Regions from separate parts of the Isoptericola haloaureus genome, predicted to be linked through region 3. Evidence: riboswitches for the same ligand, from Rfam matches in the RefSeq annotation. Region 3 holds a riboswitch; each other region holds the start of a gene.

Region 1 (3,883 bases), 120 kb from region 3:
CGCGGGCGGCGTCCTCGAAGACGCGGATGAACTCGCGGCCGATGATCTTGCGCTTCGTCTCCGGGTCGCTGTGGCCCTCCAGGGCCTCCAGGAAGCGCTTGCGCTCGTCGCGCACCACCAGGTTGACGCCCGTCGCGGCCACGAAGTCGCGCTCGACCTGCTCCACCTCGCCCTCGCGCAGGAGGCCGTGGTCGACGAACACGCAGGTGAGCTGGTCCCCCACCGCGCGCTGCACCAGCGCGGCGGCGACCGAGGAGTCCACGCCGCCGGACAGACCGCAGATGACCCGGGCGTCGCCCACCTGCGCGCGGATCGCGGCGACCTGGTCGGCGATGACGTTGTCGGGCGTCCAGTCAGGTGCCAGGCCCGCGCCCTCGTAGAGGAAGTGCTCCAGCACCGTCTGCCCGTGGGCCGAGTGCTTGACCTCGGGGTGCCACTGCACGCCGTACAGGCGGCGCCGGCGGTCCTCGAAGGCGGCGACCGGCGACCCGGACGACGTCGCGAGCACCTCGAAGCCCTCGGGCGCCGCGTGCACGGAGTCGCCGTGGCTCATCCACGTGGTCTGGGTGACGGGGGTGTCGGCGAGCAGCATCCCGGCCTCGCACACCTCCACCTCGGTGCCGCCGTACTCGCGGGTACCGGTCTGGGCGACCGTGCCGCCGAGCGCCTGCGCCATGGCCTGGAAGCCGTAGCAGATGCCCAGCACGGGCACCCCGGCGTCGAACAGCTCGGCGTCGACGAACGGCGCCCCCGTGGCGTACACGGAGGACGGGCCGCCCGAGAGGATGATCGCGGCGGGGTCGCGGGCGAGCATCTGCTCCGGCGTCCACGTGTGCGGCACGATCTCGGAGTAGACGTTGGCCTCGCGCACGCGGCGCGCGATGAGCTGGGCGTACTGGGCGCCGAAGTCGACGACCAGGACCGGGCGGGGCGCGGCCTGGGCGGATGCGGTGGCGGGAGCGGTGGCGGGAGACGTCACCGCCTCATCCTATCCGCCGGCACGTGCCCGCTGCCGCCACGACCCGTCACGCCCCGAGCCGCTCGCGCAGCTCGCGGGCGGCCCGCTCGGGGTCGGGGGCGCCGGTGATCGCCCGCACGACCACGACCCGCCGCGCCCCGGCCTCGAGGACGGCGTCGAGTCGGTCGGCGTCGATGCCCCCGATGGCGAACCACGGCGTGGTCGGCGCGGTGGCGGCCACCTCGCGCAGCAGGCCGAGCCCGACGGCGGCCCGACCGGGCTTGGTCGGGGTCGTCCACAGGGGTCCGACGCAGAAGTAGTCGACGTCGGGGTCGGCCTCCGCGGCGGCCGCCTGCGCCGCCGAGTGCGTGGACCGCCCCAGGACCGGCCCCGGACCGAGCAGGGAGCGCACGGCCGGCACCGGCAGGTCGCCCTGGCCCATGTGCACCGCGGGAGCGTCGGTGAGCCGGGCCACGTCGGCACGGTCGTTGACCGCCCGCAGCGCGCCGTGCTCGGCGGCGACCCGCGCCACCAGGGCCTGGAGCTCGAGCTCGCGGGCGACGTCGAGGGACTTGTCGCGCAGCTGGACCGCGTCGACGCCGCCGCTCAGCGCGGCGTGCAGGAAGTCCTCCAGGTCGCCGCGGTCCTCGCGGGCGTCGGTGCACAGGTAGAGGCGGGCGTCGGCGAGGCGGCTGCGAGGAGCGGGAGTCGTCATCGTGAGCGAGTCTAGGGACGGTCGACGGGCGAGTAGGGTGACCGGAGCACGGGAGCCCGCAGGGGCTGAGAGGGCGCACGGCGCCGACCGTCGAACCTGATCTGGATCATGCCAGCGAAGGGAGCACCGTGGACCGTCACTCGTCGGCGCCGCACGGCGTCCGCGACCTCGTCGTGGTCGGCGGCGGCATCATCGGCCTGGCCGTGGCCTGGCGGGCCCTCGAGGCCGGCCTGAGCGTCACCGTCCTGGACCCGGACCCCGGCGACGGGTCCACGCACGCCGCCGCGGGCATGCTCGCCCCGGCCACCGAGGCCGAGTTCACCGAGGACGCCGCGCTGCACCTGCACCTGGCCGGGGCCGCACGCTGGCTCCCGTTCGCCGCCGACCTGGAGGCCGCCGCGGGCCGGGGCGTGGGGCTGCGCGAGTCCGGGACGCTGACGCTCGGCTACGACGAGACCGACGTCGCCCTGCTGCGCCGGGTCCTGGCCCTGCACGGCCGGCACGGGGTGGCCTCGGAGGAGCTGACGATCGCCGAGGCGCGCCGGCGCGAACCGCTGCTCGGCCAGCGCGTGCGCGGAGCCGCCTGGGTCCCCGGCGACCACGCCGTCGACCCCCGGGCCGTGCACGCCGCGCTCTGGCGCGTCGTGGCCGCCCACTCCCGCGGCGCCGTCGTGCCGCGCGCCGCGGTCCGGCTCGAGCAGCAGGACGGCCGGGTCGTCGGGGCCGTCGACGACACCGGCGACCGGCACCGCGCCGGCTCGACCGTCGTCGCCGCCGGGTGGGCGTCCGCCCCGCTGCTGGCGGAGGTGCCCGGCGTGGCGGTCCCCGTGCGGCCGGTCAAGGGCCTCACGCTGCGGCTGCAGGCGGACCCCGAGCTGGCGCCGCGCCACGTCGTCCGCGGCCTGGTCCAGGGGCGGCCCGTGTACGTCGTGGGACGCGAGCCCGCGACCGAGGGGCCGTGGGCCGGGCACTGCGAGCTGGTGATCGGCGCGACCTCCGAGGAGAACCCCGACGACCGTCGCGCACCCGCCGGCGGTGTGTTCGCCCTCCTGCGCGACGCGCGCGCCCTGCTGCCCGCGATCGACGAGGCCGCGCTGGTCGAGGCCACCCCGCGGGCCCGGCCGTCCACGCCGGACAACCTGCCCCTGGTGGGCGCGACGCACGTGCCCGGACTGCACCTGGCCACCGGCCACTACCGCAACGGCATCCTGCTCGCGCCGCTGACCGCGGAGGTCGTCGTGGCCGGGCTGACCCGCTCCTGGTTCGCCGTCGACGTCGCCACGACGGACCCACCGGCCGTGCTCGCCGCCCTGCGGGCGACGGACCCCCGCCGGTTCCCGCCCCGCGCACCCGACCCCCGCACCCCCGACGGAGCCCCCCGATGAACCCCGCGCACCAGCACGTCGACCCCGCCGCCCGTGCCGCGCCGGGTCCCCCCGCCCCCGCGGGCACCGCCCGGGTGAACGGCGAACCGTACGACCTCGGCCCGACGGGCGAGCTGCCCGTCACCGAGCTGGTGACCCGCCTCGTGCCCGGGCACGTCGTCGACGGGGTGGCCCGCGGGGTCGCCGTCGCCGTCGACGACGTCGTCGTGCCGCACGGCACGTGGCGGACCGCCGTCGTCCGCGCCGGGGACCGCGTCGAGATCGTGACCGCCGTCCAGGGCGGCTGAGGAGGAGCCATGACCACGACCGGAACGACCGACCTGCGCACGGACGTCGGCGCCCCGCTCGTCGTCGCCGGGACCGAGATCGCGTCCCCGCTGGTGATGGGGACGGGCGGGGCCGCCAACCTGCTGACGCTGGAGGAGGCCCTGGTCGCCTCCGGCACCGCCCTGACGACGGTGGCCATGCGCCGCGTCGCGCCGCGCGCCGGCGGCGAGGCGGCCCGGGACGCCGGGATCTGGGGTCTGCTCGAGCGCCTCGGCATCCGCGCCCTGCCGAACACGGCCGGCTGCTTCTCGGTGCGCGAGGCGGTGCTCACCGCGCAGCTCGCCCGGGAGGCCTGCGGCACGAGCTGGGTCAAGCTCGAGGTGATCGCCGACGACGTCACGCTCCTCCCGGATCCGGTCGGGCTCGTCGAGGCCGCCGAGGAGCTCGTCCGCGACGGGTTCGTCGTCCTGCCCTACACGAACGACGACCCGATCCTGGCGCGTCGCCTGGAGGACGTCGGCTGCGCAGCCGTGATGCCTCTCGGCGCGCCGATCGGGT
Region 2 (3,883 bases), on a different contig from region 3:
ACCACGACGGCGTAGTTGAAGAAGACCAGGGCGATCACGACCCCGGCGAACGACTCCTCGACGCCGAGCCAGCCGAACGTCCCCCCGGGGGCGAAGAGCGCACGGAAGGCCACGCCGACGACGACGGTCGGCAGCACGAACGGCACGGTCACCAGCCCGCGGGCCACCGTCCGACCGGGGAACCGGCACCGGTACAGCACGTAGGCGCCGGGCAGCCCGAGCAGGACCGCCAGGGCGGTGCCGACGGTCGCCTGCGCCAGCGTCTGGCCCACCACGCGCCACGTGCGCGGCTGGGACAGGACCTCCCCGAACCCGGACAGGTCGAGCACCCGCGTGCCGCCGTCGTCGGCGAAGAAGCCCTGGGCGACCAGGGCCGCGACGGGCCACGCGAAGAAGACCCCGAGGAACAGCAGGGGCAGCCCTGCGGCGAGGGCCCACCACAGCCAGGTCCCCGGGGCCGGTCGACGGCGGGGCGCCCGCACGGACGCCCCGCCGCTGGCGGGGGACGTCACCCGATGACCGTCGCCGTCCACTGCTCGATCCACTCGTCGCGGTGCGCATCGATCTCGGCCGGCGCGACGTCGAACGGGTCCTCGGCCAGCGGGGCGAACTGCTCCCACTCGGCCGGCAGCTCGACGCTGTCGTCGGCCGGGTACATGTACATGTTCGGCGGGACGTCGGCCTGCACCTCGGCGGAGGAGAGGAAGTCCACCAGGGCGCGCGCGCCGTCCGGGTTGTCGGTCCCGGCCAGGACGCCGGCGTACTCGACCTGGCGGAAGCAGGTGTCCAGCAGCGCCGCCGTCGTGGTCTCGCTGCCGTCCTCGGTGACCGTGAACGCGGGCGAGGTCGCGTACGACAGCACGATCGGCCGCTCACCGCCCTCCCCGGCGCCGGAGAAGTCGACGTAGTAGGCGTCCGACCAGCCGTCGGTGACCTTGAGGCCGTTGTCGGAGAGGTCGGCCCAGTACTGCTCCCAGCCGTCCTCGCCGAAGGCGTCGACGGTAGCGAGCAGGAACGCGAACCCGGGCGAGGAGGTCGCCGGGTTCGTCACGACCGTGAGGTCCTCGTAGGCCGGGTCGGTGAGATCCTCGAGCGTGCTCGGCGGCTCGACCCCCTCGTCCTCGAACCAGGTGGTGTCGACGTTGAGGCAGACGTCGCCCTTGTCGATCGGGGTGAGGCCCTCGAGCGCGGGGTCGACAAGGTCGGTCACGGACGGGTCGAGCTCGTCCGGGGTGTACGGCTCGAACACGCCGGCCTCGACGGCGCGTGAGGCGAACGTGTTGTCGACCCCGTAGACGACGTCGCCGAGCGGGCTGTCGGCCGTCAGCACGAGCTGGTTGACCAGCGTGCCGGCGTCGCCCGCGGCGGCCTGCTCGACCGTGAGGCCCGTCTCGGACTCGAAGGACTCCAGCAGGCCCTCGCTCAGGGCGAAGGAGTCGTGGGTGACGAGCGTGACGGTGCCGGACAGCTCCGGGGTGCCGCTCTCGCTCGCGGACGTCGTGGGCGAGCTCTGCGCCTCGCCCGGCGTGTCCTCGCCCGTGCAGGCCGCCAGCGCGGGCAGCAGGGCGACGACGGCGGTGGTCGCCAGCGTGCGACGGGTACGACGATTCATCTGTCCTCCTCAGACGTGCGAGAAGGGGGTCCGCCGATCGGGGGTCCGATGCGACGGGATCGAGAAGCCCGACTTCCTCCACCGGTGCTAACCGGATCAGGTTCGAGGGTCTGCGGTGGTCCGCACTCTCAGCGCCGGTGGCGCTCCCCTGTCGTTCCCTCCGAGCCTACACACCGTGAGCGCGCTACGGTGGTGGCGTTCGTGGTGCGGACGCCCGCCGTGAGACGGCCGTCACGCACCACCCGGCGCACCGATCGACAGGAGGACCCGTGGAGCAGTCCGAGAGCACCGAGCCGACGCTGGCCGTCAAGGTCGGGACGATGGCGGCGACGCTCGCTGCCGGTTGGGTGGCCCAGAAGCTCATCAAGACGATCTGGGAGAAGTCCACGGGCAAGGACGCGCCCATCGACCTGGACGCGGACGACATCCCGATCCTCCAGGCCATCACGTTCGCCGCCGTCACCGGTGGTGCCGCGGTGCTCGCGCGGCGGCTCGCCCGCCAGGGTGTCGCCAAGGCCGTCGACCGGCGCGCGCACCAGGTCTCGACGGTCTGACGCGGTCGACGCCGGACGCGACCGGCCCGGGACCGGCGGCTCGCGCCGTCCGGCGTGCGGTCAGCGCGAGCTGCTCTGGCGCCGGCGCGCCAGCTGGGCCTCGTGCCCGTGCGGCCGGTCCACGCTGTGCACGGACTCCAGGGCGGTCCGCAGACGGTCGTCGGGCTCGCCGGTCGCGGACCGGAGCGCGGTGACGACCTGTGCTGCCGCCGCCTGTACCGGAATCCCGGCGCGTGCCGCGACCTCGCTGATCTGCTCGGCGGCCGCCGCCTCGTCGACGCCCCGCACGACCATCAACGACCCCTTGACCTGCTCGACGGCGGCGGCCGAGACCATGGCCCGCCCGACGGCGCGGTGCGTCTCGCGCTCCAGGGTCTCGCGGGCGACCGGGCTCACGTCGAGGACGTAGCCGCCCACCTGCGCGATCGTGCCGTCGTCGGCGACCTGCCCGCGACCCGTGACGACGACGGTGCGCGCCTTGCCGTGCGGGTCGATGATGCGGTGCGCACTGCTGAACGGGCGACCGGCGCGCAGGGAGACGATGGCGGTGCGGGAGACGCGGGCCCGGTCGTCCGGATGGGTCCGCGCGCGGATGAGATCGACCGTCGGCGTGATGTCACCGGGTTCGCAGCCGTACATGCGATAGACCTCGTCCGACCACCAGACCGCACCCGAGGGTGCGTCGATCCGATAGCGGCCCACGACGAGCTGGGTACCGGTGGACAAGGCGTCGGTGACGCTCGAGAGCGCAGAGCCCCTCATGGTCCTCGACGACGACGGCGAGCTCATCGGATCTCCTCCCGACTGTCCCCGGGCCGGACCGGGGCCGGTGGGGCCACCGTACTCCGACGAGTGACGACCGCCACCTGGGCAGATGTCCGCACGCGCAGGTTCACCCGCAGGTTCACCCGCGGTCCACGATGTGCCCGACCCAATCGTCGGCGGTGACGACGGCGGTGTCAGGCCGGCGCAGGGTCGGCGCGGGTTCGGCCGGGTGGGCGCGGGGTTGGGGGGATAGCAGTCAGGCCCCCAACCCGTGAGGGGTTGGGGGCCTGCTGTGAAGGGTGTCCGGCGGCGTCCTACTCTCCCACCCCGTCTCCAGGGCAGTACCATCGGCGCTGAAGGGCTGAGCTTCCGGGTTCGGTATGGGACCGGGCGTTTCCCCTTCGCTGTGACCGCCGTAACAGTATCGAGTTGTCGGGTCCCCCACGTATTTGCCCCGGCTGCCACGCAGGGTGGCGGGGGGGGTGGGGGTGGTGCCCGTTTCTCGGGAACCGCACAGTGGACGCGGAGCAAGCAGTGTAGGTGTGTTGAAGTTGTCGGCTGATTAGTACCGGTCAGCTGCGACAGTCGTTGGTCCTGTCTTCCACTTCCGGCCTATCTACCCAGTGGTCTAGCTGGGTGCCTTCACAGGTCTAGCCTGTTGGAAACCTCATCTTGAAGCAGGCTTCCCGCTTAGATGCTTTCAGCGGTTATCCCTCCCGAACGTAGCGAACCAGCGGTGCTCCTGGCGGAACAACTGGCATACCAGAGGTTCGTCCGTCCCGGTCCTCTCGTACTAGGGACAGCCCTTCTCAAGTTTCCTGCGCGCGCAGCGGATAGGGACCGAACTGTCTCACGACGTTCTAAACCCAGCTCGCGTGCCGCTTTAATGGGCGAACAGCCCAACCCTTGGGACCTACTCCAGCCCCAGGATGCGACGAGCCGACATCGAGGT
Region 3 (3,883 bases):
CCGGTGCCCGCCCGCGGGGCGGCCGCCGTCGAGGTGACGGCCACCGTCGGTGCGGTCGACGCCGACGCCGGGACCGCCCGGATCGACCTGACCGTGACGCACGAGGGCACCAAGGTCCTCGGTCGTACGCAGGTCCTCGTCCGCCTCTCCTGACCGGCCCTCGGTCCTCAGGTCACGTCGTGGTCACAGCCCTTCACACCGGTTGGTGACACGAGTAATCTACGTCTGGTAGCGCTCCCAACGCCGGGGGCCCGATCATCGAAGGAGATGCTCATGCCACGACCCCGCACCGCCCCCGCCCCCGCCGACGGGCTGCTCGCCCGCGCCGCGGACGACCGGATCGCCGCCGTCTCGCGCCGCGGCGTGCTCATCGCCGGTGCCGCCGGAGCGCTCACGCTGGCCTCCGGTGCCGAGGCCTGGGCGAGCCGGACCGCGCTCGCCACGACCCCGCGGACCGCGACCTCCGCCGTCGGCTCGGTCGAGCGGGCGCACACGTTCCTCGGGGCGATGACCGACGCCTACCCCGAGGTCAACACCGGGCCGCGCATGGCCCAGTCCTACGCCGACCAGCTCGGGCTGTTCTCGACCGCGTTCGTCTACGACGTCGCGCTGACGATCTGCGCCTCCCTGGCGGGCGGCCACGTGGCCCGTGCGGCCACCCTGGCCGACGGGCTCCTGTTCGCCCAGCAGCACGACCCCGCCTACGACGACGGCCGCCTGCGCCAGGGGTACAACACCGGTCCGTACACGTTCTACGACGGATCGCCCCAGCCGTACGGCCTCGAGCTGCCCGACGGCACCGCCAACATCGGCTGGCAGTTCGGTTTCCTCGGCACGGCCGTGGGCGACATGGCCTGGCCGGGCATCGCCCTGCTGCACACCTTCAGCGCCACGGGGGACCCGCGGTACCTCGACGGCGCGGTCCGCATCGGGGAGTGGATCCTGGACAACACGTGGTCCGAGCGCCCGCTCGGCGGCTTCTCCTTCGGCGTCGACGGCGGCAACAACCCGATCCCCAACGGGTCGACCGAGCACAACATCGACTGCGTCGCCTTCTTCCGCCAGCTCGAGGCCCTCGCCGGCGGCGACCGCTGGCGCCGTGCGCAGGAGCACGCCCGCGCGTTCGTCGACCTCGTGTGGGACCGCGAGGGCGGCTTCTTCTACACCGGCACGAACGACGGCGTGGAGATCAACCGTGACCCGCTGCCCCTCGACCCCGCGACGTGGGGCTGGCTGGCGCTGCAGGCCGAGCGGTACGGGCGCTCGGTCGACTGGGCGGCCTCCGACCTGGCGACGACCGACGTCGCCGGCGAGGGGAACTCGCAGCTGCCCGGCGACGTGACGATCTCCGGGGTGACCTTCTCCAGCGCGAGCCTGGAGTCCACGGCGTCCTACAACGGGCTGCCCGTGCACCCGGACGGCGTCTGGCTCGAGGGGACCGGCCAGCTCGCCTGCGCCCTGGCGGACCGCGGTCGCGGCTCGCGCGACGGGCGCCGGGCGGCCGGCCTGCTCGCCCAGATCCGGCGGACGCAGGACCTCGTCGGTGCGGGCCAGACCGTCGGCGGCACGCCGCTGCCGGACCGGTCCGGCGTCGTCGCGGCCTCCAGCCTCATCGACACCGGGTTCGGGTTCGGCTACTTCCAGATCCAGCACACCGGCGCGACGTCCTGGTACGTCATGGCGGCCGAGGGTGTGAACCCGCTGCAGGTCGGCGGTCTCGGCGTCTGACCTGCCCCTGTTCGCGCTGTGGGCATGAAATCTGCAGGTCTCCGACCAGGAGAACCTGCAGATTTCATGCCCACAGCGGCGTGCGCGGCCGGCGTGCTACGTTGCGGGTGATCCCACGGGAGCCCTGGCAAGGGCTGAGATCGGGCTGTCGCCGCCCGGACCGTCGAACCTGACCGGGTTATGCCGGCGTAGGAAGTAGGAGCAACCATGCAGAACGACGCACCGTCGCGCGCGCTCGCCGTCGAGCGGGACGCCCAGTCCGGGATCACGGTCCCGGTCACCGAGATCACCCTGGCCGACTCGCCCGACGGGTCGGCCAACGCCCCGGTGCGGGTCTACCGCACCGAGGGCCCCGGCGGGGACCCGACCCGCGGCATCCCCGCGCTGCGGGAGGCCTGGATCGCCGAGCGCGGCGACACCGAGGAGTACGACGGCCGGGACCGCACCCTGGCCGACGACGGCCGCGGGGCCGCCCGCCGGGGAGCGGCCTCCGCCGAGTGGCAGGGGGCGCGCCGTCGTCCTCGCCGCAGCGCCACCGGGAAGCCCGTCACCCAGATGGCCTACGCCCGCCGGGGCGAGATCACCCCGGAGATGCGCTTCGTCGCGGTCCGTGAGGGGGTCGACGTCGAGCTCGTGCGGTCCGAGGTCGCGGCCGGCCGGGCGATCATCCCGAACAACGTCAACCACCCCGAGTCGGAGCCGATGATCATCGGCAGGGCGTTCACCGTGAAGGTCAACGCCAACATCGGCAACTCCGCCGTGCACTCCTCGATCGCCGAGGAGGTGGAGAAGCTGCAGTGGGCCACCAGGTGGGGCGCGGACACGGTCATGGACCTGTCCACCGGCGACGACATCCACACCACCCGCGAGTGGCTGCTGCGCAACGCCCCGGTGCCCATCGGCACCGTGCCGATCTACCAGGCCCTGGAGAAGGTCGACGGCGACGCCTCCCGGATGAGCTGGGAGGTCTACCGGGACACGATCATCGAGCAGTGCGAGCAGGGCGTGGACTACATGACCGTCCACGCCGGGGTGCTGCTGCGCTACGTCCCGCTCACGGCGAACCGGGTGACCGGCATCGTCTCGCGCGGCGGGTCGATCATGGCCGGCTGGTGCCTGGCGCACCACCAGGAGAACTTCCTGTACACGCGGTTCGACGAGCTGTGCGAGATCTTCGCGGCCTACGACGTCGCGTTCTCCCTCGGTGACGGGCTGCGGCCCGGGTCGATCGCGGACGCCAACGACGCCGCCCAGTTCGCCGAGCTGGACACCCTCGCCGAGCTGACGAAGCGGGCCTGGGAGCACGACGTGCAGGTCATGGTCGAGGGGCCCGGGCACATCCCGCTGCACCTGGTGCGCGAGAACGTCGAACGCCAGCAGGAGCTGTGCGACGGCGCCCCGTTCTACACGCTGGGGCCGCTGGTCACCGACATCGCCCCGGGCTACGACCACATCACCTCGGCGATCGGGGCGACGGAGATCGCCCGGTACGGCACCGCGATGCTCTGCTACGTCACGCCCAAGGAGCACCTCGGGCTGCCGAACCGGGACGACGTGCGCACCGGCGTCGTCACCTACAAGATCGCCGCGCACGCGGCCGACGTCGCCAAGGGGCACCCGGGGGCGACGGCGCGCGACGACGCGCTGAGCAAGGCCCGCTTCGAGTTCCGGTGGCGCGACCAGTTCAACCTGTCCCTCGACCCGGAGCTGGCCGAGTCCTACCACGACGAGACGCTGCCGGCCGAGGCGGCCAAGACGGCGCACTTCTGCTCGATGTGCGGGCCGAAGTTCTGCTCGATGCGGATCTCGCAGGACATCCGCGACGAGTTCGGCGACGCCGCGGCCCAGGAGCGGGTCGTGGCCGCCTCGCAGCAGCAGGTCGAGGCGGGGATGGCCGAGAAGGCGGCGGAGTTCCGCGCCGCCGGGGGAGAGGTCTACCTGCCCACCCCCACGGTCCCCGCGCGGTAGGCCACGGTCCCGCGAGGTAGGCAACTTCTCCGCGAGGTAGCACGCGACCCGTGCTACCTCGCGGAGACGTTGCCTACCTCGTCGCGGTTCTGCCTACCTGGCCAGGTGATTGCCTACCTGGCCTGGGTGTTGCCTACCTCGCGGGACGTCGCGTGCGTCACCGCGATCCCGGGTCTCGAATCGTGGC

What was found. Region 3 has a riboswitch for thiamine pyrophosphate ahead of thiC (phosphomethylpyrimidine synthase ThiC). Riboswitches for the same ligand answer to the same signal wherever they lie in the genome.
Region 1: another riboswitch for thiamine pyrophosphate. It lies ahead of thiO (glycine oxidase ThiO); the one in region 3 lies ahead of thiC (phosphomethylpyrimidine synthase ThiC).
Region 2: another riboswitch for thiamine pyrophosphate. It lies ahead of V5O49_RS06590 (thiamine ABC transporter substrate-binding protein); the one in region 3 lies ahead of thiC (phosphomethylpyrimidine synthase ThiC).

Annotation. Positions count from the first base shown of each region.
Region 1 covers NZ_JBAGLP010000118.1:405,193-409,075, forward strand. The annotation lists gene guaA (glutamine-hydrolyzing GMP synthase) at 1-979, opposite strand, end outside; gene thiE (thiamine phosphate synthase) at 1,026-1,673, opposite strand; TPP riboswitch at 1,712-1,813, shown strand; gene thiO (glycine oxidase ThiO) at 1,802-3,058, shown strand; gene thiS (sulfur carrier protein ThiS) at 3,055-3,345, shown strand; gene V5O49_RS11985 (thiazole synthase) at 3,355-3,883, shown strand, end outside.
Region 2 covers NZ_JBAGLP010000116.1:246,189-250,071, forward strand. The annotation lists gene V5O49_RS06585 (ABC transporter permease) at 1-512, opposite strand, end outside; gene V5O49_RS06590 (thiamine ABC transporter substrate-binding protein) at 509-1,612, opposite strand; TPP riboswitch at 1,669-1,772, opposite strand; gene V5O49_RS06595 (DUF4235 domain-containing protein) at 1,882-2,166, shown strand; gene V5O49_RS06600 (PAS domain-containing protein) at 2,227-2,892, opposite strand; rRNA gene rrf (5S ribosomal RNA) at 3,233-3,349, opposite strand; rRNA gene V5O49_RS06610 (23S ribosomal RNA) at 3,474-3,883, opposite strand, start outside.
Region 3 covers NZ_JBAGLP010000118.1:520,997-524,879, reverse strand. The annotation lists gene V5O49_RS12545 (MaoC family dehydratase) at 1-153, shown strand, start outside; gene V5O49_RS12540 (AGE family epimerase/isomerase) at 274-1,728, shown strand; TPP riboswitch at 1,836-1,940, shown strand; gene thiC (phosphomethylpyrimidine synthase ThiC) at 1,936-3,696, shown strand.